2 regions of the Bacteroides coprosuis genome follow, and region 2 is predicted to be linked to the other one. Evidence: riboswitches for the same ligand, from Rfam matches in the RefSeq annotation. Region 2 holds a riboswitch; the other holds the start of a gene.

Region 1 (8,331 bases), on a different contig from region 2:
GTGTTCATTCCTATATAGTAAGGCAGTACATAGTAATCATCGCTCATAAGCACAATTAAATCTCCTGCTTTACCTTTTTCTATACTTCCTATTTTATCTGCTCTATCAATGGCTGCCGCTCCATTTAGAGTCAATGCAGTAATGGTTTCCTCTATGCTTAGTTTCATGTAGATACATGATAAAGCAATAGTTAAAGGAATAGAGCCAGAGAAGCAGCTTCCTGGATTTAAATCTGTAGCCAAGGCTACTGCACATCCGCTATCAATCATTTCACGACCTCTAGCAAACTCTTCTTTCAAAGCAAAAGCAGTAAGTGGCAATAGTGTCGCAACCACATTTTTATCTGCCATATCTTTGATTCCTTGATCTGAAGCATGGAGAAGATGATCTGCAGAGAAAGCACCTAACTCGGCAGCCAGTTCGGCACCACCAAGAGATACAATTTCATCTGCATGAAGTTTGAGTTTGAAGCCCAAAGCCTTTGCAGCACTCAATATCTGTCGAGATTCCTCAATAGAGAAAACTCCTTTTTCACAAAAGACATCTACAAACTCAGCTAAGTTCTTCTCTTTGACAACGGGAAGGACTTCTTTATTCATAAACTCGATGTACTCTTGCGTTTTTCCTGCATATTCAACAGGCAAGGCATGTGCTCCAAGGAAGGTCGTGATGATATCTACAAAGACATCTGGATCTTCATTTAACTCATGCATTACTTGCAGTTGAAGGAGTTCGGTGTCTTTGTCTAAGCCATAACCACTCTTACCTTCTACTGTGGTGACTCCCATCTCTGTCATTCTATCTAAGAAGATTTTACTCTTATTCTTTAAATCTTCAAAAGAGCAAGTTCGGGTTGCACGAACAGTGTTCATTATCCCCCCACCCTTATTCATGATAGACATATAGCTTTCACCCTTCAATCTCCAAGAGAATTCTTCTGAGCGTTCTCCCCCAAAGACAAAGTGAGTATGAGAATCGACAAAGCCTGGCAATACGCATTTTCCTTTTACATCTAAAACCTGAAAATCTTTTTTGCTTTCGGCTTGCTTGTAATCGGCTTCTGTTCCTACATAAGTTATTATACCATCTGTTATTTCTATTACACCATTGGATATTGATTCCAATTGAGACATCTGCTCTCCTTTTAGAGCAGATCTTCCTTTTGGGGTAACAATATGTGCATGACGTATTATTAAGTTTTCTTTCATAGCTTATTCCATTATTCTTGATTCAAGAACTTGGTCCATGCTGAAGTTTTCTATGCCTAAATAGTATTCTGCTGTATCTATCAATGCAGCCATTGGAATTAAACCAATTACTTCACTTCCCACAATAGATACTCCATAGCGGCGAGCTTCAATACGAATCAGTTCAAATACTCTATAAATAGCTGTGCGTGTATAATCGGTCAAGTTCATCGAAACTTGAGTAATATGGCGTTCGTGTAATTCTACTCCCATTGCTTTAACAAAACGAAGTCCACCATTAATATGTCTGATGTTCTTACCAATCTGAGTAGCAATTTCCAAATCAGAAGTATTCAAGTTCACATTGAAAGCAACTAGAGGCATACGAGCACCTACTGCTACTGTTCCTGCTGTAGGGTGACGTTCTGCTGGACCAAAATCAGGATGCCACTCGGGTTCTTTGATCTTCTCTGCCATACCTTCAAACTGACCTTTTCTTACTTTAGCCAGATTTTCACGGTGTGGAGCAGAAGCAGATTTTTCATACAAGAAAACAGGGAACTTCAACTCTTCTCCTAGAATCTTTCCTACCGCTTTTGACATTTCAATAGCCTCATCCATATCTACATTTTTGATAGGGATAAATGGAATTACATCTACTGCTCCCATTCTAGGGTGCTGACCTTCATGTTTGTTTAAATCGATCAACTCGATAGCTAGTTTAGCTGCTTCAACCACAGCCTTTTTAAGAGCCTCGGGCTCGCCCACCACAGTAACTACTGTACGGTTATGATCTTGATCACTACTATAATCTAGCAGTTTAACTCCTTCTTTTCCACGGAAAGCAGAAACTATTTTTTCTACTTTATCTAAATCTCTTCCTTCACTAAAGTTTGGAACGCATTCAACTATTTTTGTCCAGGTCATAATTCTGATTTTAATATATTATTATTTGATAAGATCTTTGATTAACTCATCGTCTGCTACATAAGGCATGGTGATGTGGTAGTAATCACTGTGGGTTTGATTAAACTCTTCGCTTGTTTCAATAGCGTGTTCGTTACGTGCCCATGAACGACGAGCTACACCTCCCATAACGTCCCAAATCATAGCCGATTTTAGGATTTCATCTACACGGCGACTTCCATCGCATACCATACCAAAACCTCCGTTAACAGACTTTCCGATACCTACTCCACCACCATTGTGAAGGGCTACTAAACTCATACCTCGAGCACAGTTACCGGCAAAGCATTGTACAGCCATATCAGCCATCACATTACTTCCGTCTTTGATATTTGATGTTTCTCTAAATGGAGAATCGGTACCACTTACGTCGTGATGATCTCTACCTAACATGATAGGTCCAACTTCACCATTACGTACCATTTCATTAAACTTCAATGCAATATTCATTCTACCTAAAGCATCTTGATAAAGAATACGGGCTTGAGTACCTACAACTAATTGATTCTTTTCTGCATCTCTAATCCAGATATAGTTATCCATATCCTGTCCTCTTCTATCTTTGTCGATGCAAGCCATAGCCGCCTCATCCGTTTTATGAAGGTCTTCTTTCTTTCCACTTAGGCATACCCAACGGAATGGACCATATCCATAATCAAATAGTTTAGGACCCATAATATCTTCTACATAACTAGGCCAGATAAATCCATCTTTTTCATCTATTCCATTCTTGGAGATTTCTTTTACGCCAGCATCATAAATAGCTTTCATAAAAGAGTTTCCATAATCGAAGAAGTAGGTTCCTTTGGCTACTAACTTCTCAATTACATGGAAGTGACGAACCAATGTTTCATCTACCAACTGATTGAATTTCTTAGGATTTTCTTCTAATAAGCGAGTTCTCTCTTCAAAGCTAATGCCCACAGGACAGTAACCTCCCTCATACACAGCATGACAAGAAGTTTGGTCTGATAAAAGTTCGATATGAATATTGTTTTCTACAGCATATTCGAGCAAGTCTACAATATTACCATGATAAGCTATAGAGCTAGCTTCTTTCTTAGCCATAGATTCTTGGGCTAAACGGAAAGCTTCTGGAATTTCTTCGGCAATATGGCTTACCCAACCTTGATCATAACGAGTTTGTATTCGAGAAGAGTCAACTTCAGCAATAATGGCTGTAGCACCTGATATTTCTGCTGCTTTGGGTTGAGCTCCACTCATACCTCCTAGTCCAGAAGAGACAAATAAGTGTCCTCTCAAATCTCCATCCTCGGGTACACCTAGTTTCATTCTACCCGCATTTAGCAATGTATTAAATGTTCCGTGAACAATTCCTTGAGGTCCGATATACATCCATCCACCAGCAGTCATCTGACCATAATTGGCTACACCCATTTGTGCAGCAATGTGCCAATCGTGCTGATTATCAAACATACCAATCATCATTGAGTTGGTAAGGATTACTCTTGGAGCCTCTGGTTTCGATTTAAATAAGCCTAGAGGATGTCCAGATTCTAATACAAGTGTCTGATCTTCGGTTAGTACTTCAAGATATTGTTTTATTAGTTGGTATTGCATCCAGTTTTGGCATACCTGACCCGTTTCACCGTAGGTTACCAATTCATAAGGATATAGAGCCACATCGAAGCAAAGATTATTATCAATCATGACTTGAAAGGCTTTTCCTTCTACACATTTACCTTTATATTCATCAATCGATTTAGCCTTTAAATCTCCTTGAGGTCTGTATCGGTATCCATAAATTCTACCATGAGTATGAAGCTCTTCTAAGAATTCAGGAGCTAACTCTTTATGTAAGTTTTTAGGAATATAGCGTAATGCATTTTTTAACGCTATTTCTGTCTGTGCTTTTGTAAGCGTGTATCCCCTATTGGGAGCACGTCTTATACCCTCAACAAAACTAGGGTATTTAGGTAGTTCGGTTGATAGTGATATATTCATAATATTCGAATTTAAGTGTTGTAGGAAAGATATAAACTTTTTAACAGAAAAAGTAGTAATCCGATTAAAAAAGTTATAATTATTCAACTGATATAGAATGACTTAAACAAGCTTTTTAGCTGCATATAAAAACGAATTGTCAGCAGAAATAAAGAAGAAGTAACTTTAAACTCATATTTAAATTAAATTTCTATTGATATGATATTATAATCGCTTCAATTCTTTCTCTAAACTTTTTTTAAACAAGAAGAATATAGGCAAGAGAAGGAAAAGCTTAGCTTATAATTCACCCCTAAAACGAGTATCCATAAGAACCTCTTTAGTTCTTGATACAATGAATACTTTTCTTCTCTATTCTCTGTTACACTTCACAACAAAATACTACTTACTATATATTATAATAAGGTCTTAAAGCTTTTATATCTAATCGAACCCCATAAGACTTCTCTTCCAATGCGAAATTTAAAGAGAAGTCTCATTTTATTTTTGTTTGAATATCTTCCTCAATATTAAAAAAAATGACAGTAATTCGTCCTTTTCTTCTATCATTTAATTACTCTCTATCTCTCGTAATTTAAAGTCCAACAACTTCCCTAAGTTCTTCATTTATAACAAATAAACATCACTATTTGTAAAATATACTTAAAAATAAAGACTTTGTTAAAATAACACATAATCACTATTCATTAATAATCAATCTATTAAGAAATATTCTATTTTTATTTGTAAATAAACATTAATATCTATCTTTGTAATCGTTTTGGTAATCGGATACAATTTCAAATCTCCGATGTAAGGGAATCCAGTGAGATACTGGAGCTGTACCTGCAGCTGTAAATCCTCATTATGTTAGTTGAATTGCCGCAACACTGTGTAAAAATAAACATGGGAAGTTTTTCAACTAGAGGAAAGCCAGAAGACCTGCCAGATAATTAAGAAAACACCAAGCTTCCAGGATTTGAAGTCAATGTGCATTACACAAATAATGTATTCCTACTTTATTCTCCACTGAGGAAACTCGATGTTTTTATATTAGATCAATTATTAATATAAAACAGAGATGCTCAACTTATTTACGCCCTCATTATTTCGATTATCGAAGTTTTACCTTTTATGTATATCAAGCTATTTATTAGTTGATAGGCACAAACCCTTAATAGACTGAACTCAAAATTACAAACATTCCTCCATACGTAATCCATAAAACAATCAACTACGAATGAAATACGTTCTACTCTTTTTATCCTTTTTCTTCACTATTCCTGCTTTCTCTCAAAGTAATTATACGATTTCGGGACAAGTAAAAGACACCAAAGGCAACCCTATTTCTCAAGCTCTTATCGTGGATAGTAAAAAGAATAAAGGTACTTATACTAACGATAAAGGATATTATCAGATTGATCTACAAGTTGGTAAAAACACTCTTACTGCCACTTGCTTTGGCTATAAAGATGCCTCTATAACTCTTCAGGTAAGTAGAAATGAGGTAGTAAACTTTCAATTGAAGGAGCAACCTCTCCTACTCCAAGATGTACAAGTTTATGGGAAGTCGAAGAGCCTGCAAACCCGTGAAGGAGTTTTTGCCGTGAATGCTCTTGATGTGAAACCCATCATCAGCAACCTGAATAATCTCAACACTTTAGTGGGAAGAAGTTCGGGTATTAAAGTACGTGAAGATGGGGGTGTAGGTGCCAATTTTGATTTAACTATCAATGGTTTATCGGGCAATGCCATACGCTATTTTATTGATGGTGTGCCTCTTTCATCTATGGGAAGTGGCATCAATTTATCCAATTTACCAATCAACATTGTAGATCGTATTGAAGTTTATAAGGGTTCTGTACCTGTTGAACTAGGTTCTGATGCTCTAGGTGGAGCAATCAATATCATCACCAAAAATGATATACAAGATTACTTAGATGTTTCCTATGGGATAGGTTCATTTGATACGCACAAAGCCGACTTGAGTGGACAATATACTCTTGCTAAAACAGGTATTATCATAAAGCCAACTCTAGGACTCAACTTTTCCAAGAACAACTATAAGATGAAGAATGTAGAAGTATGGAACAAAGAAGAACAAGAATTTCAAGAAATAGATACGAAGCGTTTTCACGACAAATACTTCTCTGCCTTTGGAAAGGTTGAAGTTGGGGTTACTCGCAAAAGATGGGCAGATAGTTTCTTCATTTCTGCTTCAGCCTCATCTATCAATAAGCAACTCCAAACGGGTTCGGTACAAACATTTGTTTACGGTAAAGCAAAGAGAGAGAATGAGGCTTACACCCTTGCTGCTCATTATAAAAAACAAAACTTTATTGTTCGCAAATTAGCAGCAGATCTCACTCTATCGCACTCGTGGGATAAATCTATGGTAGTAGATACTGCCTACAGAAAATACAGTTGGGATGGTAGTTACCAAGAGAGTTCAAGAAATGAAATATTAGGAAGAAGAAAGTCTATCCGACATATCAAACGACCCAAAACTCATCTCCGTTCCAACTTTAATTACAAGTTGAACCCTAGTCATAATCTAAACTTAAATTATCTCTTAAACCGAACAAGTAACGACAGATATGATGAGCTAGATGAAGAGTTTGAACCCTCAAAGGATAAGTTAACAAAACACATTATAGGGCTATCCTATCAACAGAATTTCTGGAAAGAGAAGTTATCTAATACCTTTTTCGCAAAGAATTATATCAACCACCTATCAATAGGGCAAACTGATTTGTCGTGGATTACAGGTTCTAAAGATGTTCCACAATCTTCTACAACCAACAACTGGGGTTATGGACTAGCTAGCCGATTGAATATCTTTCAAGCCTTGGCCATCAAGGCTTCTTATGAGCATAGTGTACGCCTTCCTCTTTCCAGAGAATATCTGGGTAATGGAACAACAATCTATCCCAATTTCAGTCTAAAGCCTGAAAACAGTAATAATATAAATTTCGGACTCTTTGGTTCGATAGGTTCGCCCAATGCGCATCAACTCACTTATGAAGGCAATTATTTTATTCGAGATGTAAAAGATTACATCCGACTAGTGGTAACAGATGCAGAGGGAACAAGTCAGTATAGCAACGTAAAAAATGTAAAGATTAATGGAGTTGAAGGAGAATTAAGATACGATTATGCAGATATCATACAGGTGGTATTCAATAGCACTTACGTAGATGAGAAGAACACTTCTAAGTATATGCTCAATGGCAAACCCGATATTACTTATAAGAACAGAATCCCCAATCACCCATGGCTATACAGCAATTTTGAATGCAGCTATAAGTTAAAAAACTTATTTGGCAATGCAGACAATCACTTAAAGTTGGCTTATTACTTTCAATACGTGCATTGGTTTTACCTTACGTGGGAAGGGTATGGCTCTTTGGAAAGTAAATCGACTATCCCTACACAATGTACTAGCGATCTGCAATTATCATACTCTTTCCACCAAAACAGATACAATGTATCGCTTGAGTGCAATAATATATTCGACAAATTGGTTTACGACAATTTCATGTTGCAGAAACCTGGTCGTTCTTTCTTTTGCAAATTCAGACTATTTATAAATTAAAATCAAACACATGAAAACATCAAAATTTTATGCGTATGCACTTACTTTTTTATTATCAAGTGCATTTATGGTATCTTGTTCAGATGATGACAAGAATGAACTAGACCCAACAAAGGGAAACGAAACAGAAAAAATCGTAGAGAAAAAACACTTTGACATTTGGGTGTCTTTGGGTGGAACATCGGGTATGGGTAAAAGCAAAACTCAGCTCGTAATGAATGTCAATTCTCTAGAGGAGCAAGAAAAAGCAATCGACTTTAAAGGGGTAGCTGCCGATGTAACTGCTATGCTTAATCAGGAGTCGATCATCAATGGTAAATATTACTATCAAGTTCCTAAAAACACAGGTCGTATCGGTAAATATCAAATTTCCAACAAGAAAGCAACAACTATTAAGGAAATTGCTTTTAGCAAAAACACATTCTTAGACAGAAGATATTCTCATGCTTGGATTGACGATACTACTTTCGTTATTGCAGCTGCTAGTGGGGATAAGAAGCAAGTGATTTGGACTAAAATCAATGCTGAAAACTTAACCATCACTGCTGAAGGTACTTTAAACCTACCTGCTCTACCTGAAGGTGGGAAATTCAGTACATCAGGCTTACTTAGCTACCGTAAAGCAGATAAGAAATTAAT
Region 2 (8,331 bases):
GCATATAGTCATCTGCCGACTCATCATCTGTTCGTTGAGCTTTAGCATCGAGGTAACTGTATCCACCTCCAATACGGAAGTTGTAGGGTAGGGTGATATCAAAAGTGAAATCCATACCATAAGTCCTTGCTTTTGCTAGGTTTACATAATGCATAGTTTCTTCTACCAATAGCATTCTGTCTTCATAAGAAGTAGTTGTGGATTGTAAAGAAATCATATCCTTTATGCGGTTGTGATATGCTGTAACACTCGCTGTAAACTTAGGTTTGTGATATTCCACATTTACCGAATAATAATTGGAGCGCTGAGGTTTTAAGTTGGAATCCCCATAATAAGCCTTAAACTTACTCATGATTGTAGCATAATAATGGTAGTAAAACTCTTTCATAGTAGGGGCTTTGAATCCATGAGAATAAGTAGCTCTGAAGTTGAAATCTCCTAGCTTGTACATCGTTGATATCTTAGGAGAAAAAGTATGTTCAAAGTCTTTATGATGTCCATATCTCATGCCTGCCGTAAGGTTTAAACGATCAGTGATATTCCATTCATCTTGAATGTAATAGTCGATAGAATAAGCAATAGCTTGGTTACCTTCCAATCGTAAAGGAGCTACCAACTTATCCCAAATGTGTTCAATACCTGTTTGTAGCGTATTCTTTTCTCCTAAATAGAAAACAGCTTTTAGATTGTTAATCCATCTGCGCTGAGAAGATTGTAATACTCTGTCGCCTTTGTAGTGGGTAATTCTATTTCCTTCATAATCGTGATAATCGGTATATTCACGAGTATGATAATCGTAGAAATAATCATTTCTATTGAATGAAGAATCAAAAGAGATCCAATGTCCTTGAGGTAATTTGTATTTACCTCCTAGGCTGTAATCTTGATTGCGATAGTAGAGGTCACTATACCTCCAATTTGGAATGCCCATAGGTCGATCTGTCCACTTTTCATAGAAGCTAATATCTCCCATAAGCTCAAGATGTTTTGTAGGGTTAAATAATAGACTTTCTCCGATGGTGTAGTTGGTAGAACGGTTTACCGTTTTGGTTACACTATTGTGAATTAGCCTATTTCTGTGCCATTCATCAGTGGTATTTTGCCAGCCGTGAGTGTGCTTGAGATTGAATGAAGAGGTAGATTTGATATATTTATTGCCGAGTACAAAGTTGTTACTTTGGCGAATATCCTCGTGTTCCCCCATACGGGTACTGTTGGAGATACTCAATTCTTCCTTGTTTCGTTTGGTAATAAAATTGATTACCCCACCGATAGCATCTGAACCATAGAGAGAAGAAGCTGCTCCTTTCACAATTTCAATACGCTGAATATTCTCCATATTGATGCGACTTAAATCATTTTGACCACCTACGCTAGTGTTCATACGTTTACCGTCGATCAGTACTAAGACATAATCATTCTTGAGCCCATTAATATGAATACCACTTCCCATCTCACTCGGTGTAAAAGCTAGAGAAGAGGATAATCCACTTAATACATCCTCAATATCTCTACCTGAAAACTCTTTGAGGGCTTTTCCCGATATCACTTCCGTTTGTACGGGGGCATCTTTGAGGTAATGCTCTGTGCCAGTACCCGTAACAACGATTTCGTTGAGGGCATAAGACTCCGTAGTAAGCTCAAAGTTGAGCTTAACGGGAGCATTATTTATTACAAATTCTTTTTCTTGAGGTTTATAGCCTATAAATGAGGCTACTATAGTATATGTGTTTGGCGGCAATTTGCTAATGGTAAAGTTGCCATTGGCATCAACAAGGGCTCCCTTGCCAGTTTGAGGAATATAAACCTTTGCTCCAGCAATAGGTTCCCCTGTTGATTGGTCACTAACCTTGCCTGCGACATTAAAACTCTGCGCTAAAATGGTTTGGACACAAAATATCATGCTCACAAATGTGAGTATTCGTGTATATAACATCTCTGTTTTATATTAGTTATTCGTAATATAAAAACATCGAGTTTCCCTTATGGACGATAAAAATATGAATACATTTATGTAATGTACATCAACTTCAGTTCCTGGAAGCTTGGTGTTTTATTTGTTTTGTTGTACTTGGCAGGTCTTCTGGCTTACCTCTGGTTAAATAAACTTCCCATGCTTTTACACACAGTGTTTCTTAGATGATTTAACCCACGTAATTGAGGTATTACAGCTGCAGGAACAGCTCCAGATTTTCACTGGATTCCCTTGCACCGAGACATTGAAAGTATCTCGATTACCAAATCATCACAAAGATAAATATTAATCTTTATTTACAAATAGAAATAGATTTTATTTTTAGAATAAGATTAAGAATGTAGGTGTTATGGAATAAATAGGCGGGTTGGTATAATTACACAGCTTATTTCAATAATAAAATGAAGTCCTTTTACTGAGGAAATAATGTTTTGATACTTTAATTTAGAAAAAATAGAGTTGGCTGGGGTGAAAAAGAAAAAGTCCACCTCCCCTGAAAAGTAAGAAGGAAGTGGACTCATGTGTTACTTGCACTCATTGATTAGTAACATCTTAGACTTTGTAAACTCATCGCATCATCAGGTCGATAGGTCACATTGATTATAATTGATTTCATAACTGGGTCTATGTAGCCTGTTTCAAGATCTCTCTTCATAAGAAACACAATAAAATAAATGGGGATATAAAAAGTAAGCTAGATGCTTTTATTAGGAATTTTGTTTTTGGAATAGATACCACGACTTCTCAAAGAAGCTGGGGTGCTTTGGGATGTAGTATTAAATCTACTATATCTAGTTATTCTTTTCATAGTATGCGTTTATGTGTCTTTTGGTCTTGTAAAGGACGTCTAAAATATGTAATATATTCAGAATTAACAAGAGATTTCTTTAAAATATTTTCGTGGATCATCTGTACTACAAATACTTAAGTGGTAGTGAGATTTGTAAACGTAGTTTTAGGTTGCATTTGAAGAATAAATGGGTATTATTTCATTAAATAGCTCTATAAAATAAGGCGACTGACTCTTTTGGGGCTAAATTTTGTTTCATTTGCTTGACCTGATAATGTTTAAATAGCTTTATCTTTGTAGCATAGTAAATGAAAGACATTCAAACGGAACAATGACGACAAGCTCACTATGAAGAAAATTACGTTTATAATTAATCCCATATCGGGAACTGGAAAGAAAGACCAGATCCCTAAATTGATAGATCAAATACTAGATCCTCAAAAAGCAAAATACGAAATCATCTATACAGAATATGCCGGTCATGCCAAAGAAATTTCAGCAAAAAAGGCCTCTGAAGGGGTTGATGTGGTAGTAGCTGTGGGAGGAGATGGCACAGTGAATGAAGTGGCTAGCTCACTAGTACACACCCATACGGCTTTGGGTATTTTGCCCTGTGGCTCTGGCAATGGTCTGGCTAGGCATCTGGGTGTTCCTTTAAGACAAGCAGAAGCTATAGCACTCTTGCAAAACGGAGATGAACATATCATTGATTACGGAAAAATAAATAAAGAGAGATTGTTTTTCTGTTCGTGTGGGGTAGGTTTTGATGCCTTAGTCAGTTGGAAGTTTGCTCAGGCCTCTACGAGAGGGCTACTTACTTATTGCCAGATAGCTATCAAAGAGAATTTTTCTTACAAAGCAGAGACGTATAAACTGACTGCCGATACGGGAGAAAGGCTGGAAGATAAAGCTTTCGTTATTGCTTTTGGTAATGCAGCTCAGTATGGCAATGATGCATTCATTGCTCCACATGCTTCTATACAAGATGGTGTTTTAGATGTTACCTTAATTAAGCCGATTAGCTTGTATGATACACCTATTCTTTCTTATCAACTTTTTGCAGGAACAATAGATAAGAATAAAAAGACAAGAACATTAAAATGCCGTGAAGTTACGCTTGAAAGAGAAAAAGAAGGTCCGATGCATTATGATGGCGAACCCTTTATGGCTCCTAAAGATTTAACGATTGAAATCATTAAAGGAGGATTAAAAGTAATTACTCATCCTAAAAAGAAAATCTAACTCTTTTGTGGTGTAAAATCAACAACAAAATTATGAAATCCATTGTCGTACCGATAGTGGATTTCCCATTTATGAAACTTACATATTAAATCTACTATCGCTAGTCCTAGTCCAGAGCCCGTATTGTCCACACTCTTCCTTACGAAGCGTCTGAAAATAATATTTTCATCTAGTTCTTCTGTCTTGCTGGTATTTGCTACTTGTAGAGTGTTGCCTTGAAGTACAATCTTAAGTTCGCCACCTTTATAGTTATAATGAATACCATTGGATATTAGGTTGGTTATTAACACTTGTACTAATGAGGAATTAGCTTGAATACTATTATCTCCTTTAATATCTAGAGATAAAGAGACTTGCTCTGCATTGGCTATTTCATTAAAAAGCTCTGTCATATTCTCCATTAAAAGAGCTAAATCGACCTCTTCTAATTCTGAATACTGACAATTTTCAATTTTTGCTAATAAAAGTAGGTTTTTGTTCAGTCTTCTGGTTTGTGCAGATACTGTATATAAGGATTGAATGATTTCATTTTGTGCAGGAGTCAAATCTGGATCTTGCACAAGTAAATCTAGTTGAGATTGAATGATAGCTAGTGGCGTTTGTAACTCATGAGAAGCATTCTCTATAAACTGCTTCTGCTGGTCATAGCTTTTTAGAGTCTTTACCATCAATTCCTGAAGGTTATCATTTAGCCATTTAAACTCTCTCGTAGTAGTAGCTTTAAATTTAGGAATATTGTCGCTAAGCAAACTAAATTTGTTCATCGCTCTAAGGGTATCATAAAAAGGTCTCCATAACCTTTTCATAACAAAGCGGTGTGCCAAGGTTTGTGCAATAATTAAAAAGATAAAGACAAGAGAAATCTGATAAGCGATTGTTCTCCCTAAATCTGCTTTATCTATCATCGGTGTGCGCGACATCAATAAATGTGGAACCCCTTCTATATCCACAGGAGTGTATAAAACACGATATTCTAGAATGTGTCCAGAAGCCTCGCTGTAGTAACTCTTCTGAATAGGTTTACCTATAACTGTAGATTCTATAAATGGAAGAACTTGTAAGTCCGGGTTGAGTTTATTCCATGCAGAAAGTTGGTTATGAGGAATAATAGGTAGTTGCTGGGTAATAAACTGCCTTGAGCGATATTCTATAACCTCATCTAAATCTCCCCTATAAAATACCACCATGATATAATAGAATAGGGGGCTGCCTAGTAAAAGTACGAGTGCAGTAGATATAAGAAACTGGAAGAAACTCTTTAACCGTAGGCTACGCATAAGTTATTCTCTTTAAATAGTTATTCTGCCCATTGATATCCTGTACCATAGACAGTGCGAATAGAAGAATCTACATTGTGTTGGGCTAATTTTGCTTTTAAATTTTTGATATGGGTATATATAAAGTTATGACTATTAAACATATCTGCCATATCTCCCGAGAGATGTTCGGCTATAGCATTCTTTGAAATAACTCTGTTTTTATTAGCGATAAGGAAGAGAAGTAAATTGTACTCTGTTTTAGTGAGGTTAAGTGATTCACCATTTACTTTGGCTGTTTTTCCCAATAAGTCTATCACTATACCATTAGATTCCAAAGTATTGGTAGAAGTAGTACCTAGTCTTCGTCTTAAAAGGGCATAGATACGTACACTAAGTTCTGGTAAAGAGAAAGGTTTTGCCAAATAATCATCTGCCCCTGTCATAAGTCCTCTTATTTTATCATCCAAGGCTCCTCTAGCTGATATGATAATGACTCCACTGTCAATCTTGTTATTTCTAATTTCTTCGAGCAGGTGCATACCATCACCATCGGGTAAGTTTAAATCCAACAAAATACAACTATAAGAGTAAAGGCTTATCTTTTCTAAGCCTTCCTCATAAGTGAAAGCCTGCTCACACCGATAGTTGTTTGCAGTAAGATAACGCATCATGTTATCTGAAAGTGTCTTTTCATCTTCAATAATCAATATTTTCATACTAGTAGAATGTTGTTTTTTCTTAAATGTGGAATGTATAAACACAAAGTTACAAACGATTTAACCTAAATCACACTTTATGGTGTAAATTTAACAAAAACGTCATAGGTTCATCTAAATTTCCACAGAATTGCTAACTATGTTTGTGACATAGAAATGCAATACTATTGACGAAACTATGACAATACTTGAAAACGTACTCCTCTGGGAGAGAGATCTTTTCTTAAAACTAAACGGAAGTTCTTCCTCTTTGCTAGACGCTATGATGTGGCTTTTTTCAGGCTCCATTATGTGGATACCCATTGCTGTGTTTTTTATTTTTACTATTGCTTACAAAAAGAAATGGACGGAGTGGTTACCTATACTTTTAGCTATAAGTTTGGTGGTGTTATTCTGTGATACATTCTCTTCAGGTATTTGTAAACCATTTTTTATGCGTTTACGTCCTACGCATCATCCTTTATTTATGGATGAAGTGCAAACCTTATTTGGTTACCGAGGAGCAAAATACGGATTTATATCAGGTCATGCAACCAATTTCTTTGGTTTTGCCATGTTGACGGCTCATATCTTTAAAAATAGAATTTACACGATCATTATTTTTATTTGGGCGTTTTTTGTAGCCTATTCAAGAGTATATTTAGGTGTACATTTTATTTCAGATGTACTAGCTGGTGCTCTGGCTGGTATGGCAATCGGATATGCTACATATAGATTGTATAAGACATTTTTGGTGCATTGCCCTCGTCAATTGGCTCAGCCCGTATCCGATTCACGATTAGCAGGAAGAAATATAGCTTTTGTACTTCTGCTCAATACGCTCCTATTTTCTATTTTTAGTCAAGACATTGTAGGAGCTCTAGAACACAACTAAAATTTTTGATTAGATAAATTGTTTTGAAAAGTACCCATTGATCATTTGTATCGTGTGGTACTTTTTTTATATCCTCCTCTGTAAGTATCTTTGTAAACTTAATGTAGTTCTTTTTGAGTATAGTTCTATTATTTTTGTATTTTTGCTATCAATTAAAATATCAAATGGCTAAATACTAAATAAAGATGTTTAGAACACATACCTGCGGAGAGTTGAGAATCTCCGATATAGAAAAAGTGGTTACTTTATCTGGCTGGGTGCAACGCAGTCGTAAAATGGGAGGGATGACTTTCATTGACGTGCGCGACCGTTACGGAATTACTCAGCTTGTCTTCAATGAAGCTAGTGACAAAGAGCTTTGTGATCGTGCCAATAAACTAGGACGTGAATTTGTTATTCAAGTTGTAGGAAAAGTAAGCGAACGCTCCAGCAAAAACGATAAAATAGCTACTGGTGAAATAGAAATATTAGTAGAAAAACTAGATGTACTAAACACTTCTGCTACTCCTCCTTTTACTATTGAAGAAAAGACAGACGGTGGCGACGATTTACGTATGAAGTACCGTTATCTAGACTTACGTCGTCCAAACGTGCGTAAGAACCTAGAATTACGTCATAAAATGACAATGGAAGTTCGCCGTTATTTAGATAACCAAGGTTTCTTAGAAGTAGAAACTCCTGTGCTTATCGGTTCTACTCCCGAAGGTGCTCGTGACTTTGTAGTTCCTTCTCGTATGAATCCAGGCGAGTTTTATGCCCTTCCACAATCTCCTCAAATCTTTAAGCAATTATTAATGGTGTCGGGCTTCGATCGCTACTTCCAAATTGTGAAGTGTTTCAGAGACGAAGATTTACGTGCCGATCGTCAACCCGAGTTTACTCAGATTGACTGTGAAATGAGCTTTGTAGAACAAGAAGATGTGATTTCCAATTTTGAAGGAATGGCAAAACATCTATTCAAAACTATTCGTGGTATTGAATTGACAGAAACATTCCCTCGTATTACATGGCACGATGCAATGAAATACTACGGAAGCGATAAGCCTGACTTGCGTTTTGATATGCAGTTTGTAGAACTGATGGACGTTCTTAAAGGACATGGCTTCGGTGTGTTTGATAGTGCTGAATATATAGGTGGTATCTGTGTGAAAGGTGCTGCGTCTTATACTCGTAAACAGTTAGACCAACTTACTGATTATGTAAAACGTCCTCAGATTGGGGCTAAGGGTATGGTTTACGCTCGTGTTAATGCAGATGGAAGTGTAAAATCTAGTGTAGATAAGTTCTATACTCAAGAAGTGCTTCAAGAAATGAAAGCTGCATTTAATGCAGAACCAGAAGACTTGATCTTGATCCTTTCTGGCGATAATTGCATGAAGACTCGTAAGCAACTATGCGAACTACGTTTGAAAGTAGCTGATGAATTAGGTCTTCGTGATAAAAATAAATTTGCTTGTCTTTGGGTTATTGATTTC

The links. A riboswitch is a leader RNA that binds a small molecule or an ion and turns the genes downstream of it on or off. The one in region 2 is predicted to bind cobalamin.
Region 1: it holds a riboswitch for cobalamin, as region 2 does, so the genes downstream of both, K8V80_RS02450 (TonB-dependent receptor) here and K8V80_RS05790 (TonB-dependent receptor) in region 2, are expected to answer to the same signal.

The regions. Positions count from the first base shown of each region.
Region 1 covers NZ_DYYK01000038.1:980-9,310, reverse strand. Annotated here, with positions in the region: gene hutI (imidazolonepropionase) at 1-1,208, opposite strand, end outside; gene ftcD (glutamate formimidoyltransferase) at 1,212-2,114, opposite strand; gene K8V80_RS02455 (urocanate hydratase) at 2,136-4,118, opposite strand; cobalamin riboswitch at 4,863-5,061, shown strand; gene K8V80_RS02450 (TonB-dependent receptor) at 5,338-7,692, shown strand; gene K8V80_RS02445 (hypothetical protein) at 7,703-8,331, shown strand, end outside.
Region 2 covers NZ_DYYK01000097.1:32,205-40,535, reverse strand. Annotated here, with positions in the region: gene K8V80_RS05790 (TonB-dependent receptor) at 1-1,903, opposite strand, end outside; cobalamin riboswitch at 2,057-2,256, opposite strand; gene K8V80_RS05785 (diacylglycerol/lipid kinase family protein) at 3,114-4,007, shown strand; gene K8V80_RS05780 (sensor histidine kinase) at 4,004-5,284, opposite strand; gene K8V80_RS05775 (response regulator transcription factor) at 5,305-5,982, opposite strand; gene K8V80_RS05770 (phosphatase PAP2 family protein) at 6,161-6,856, shown strand; gene aspS (aspartate--tRNA ligase) at 7,042-8,331, shown strand, end outside.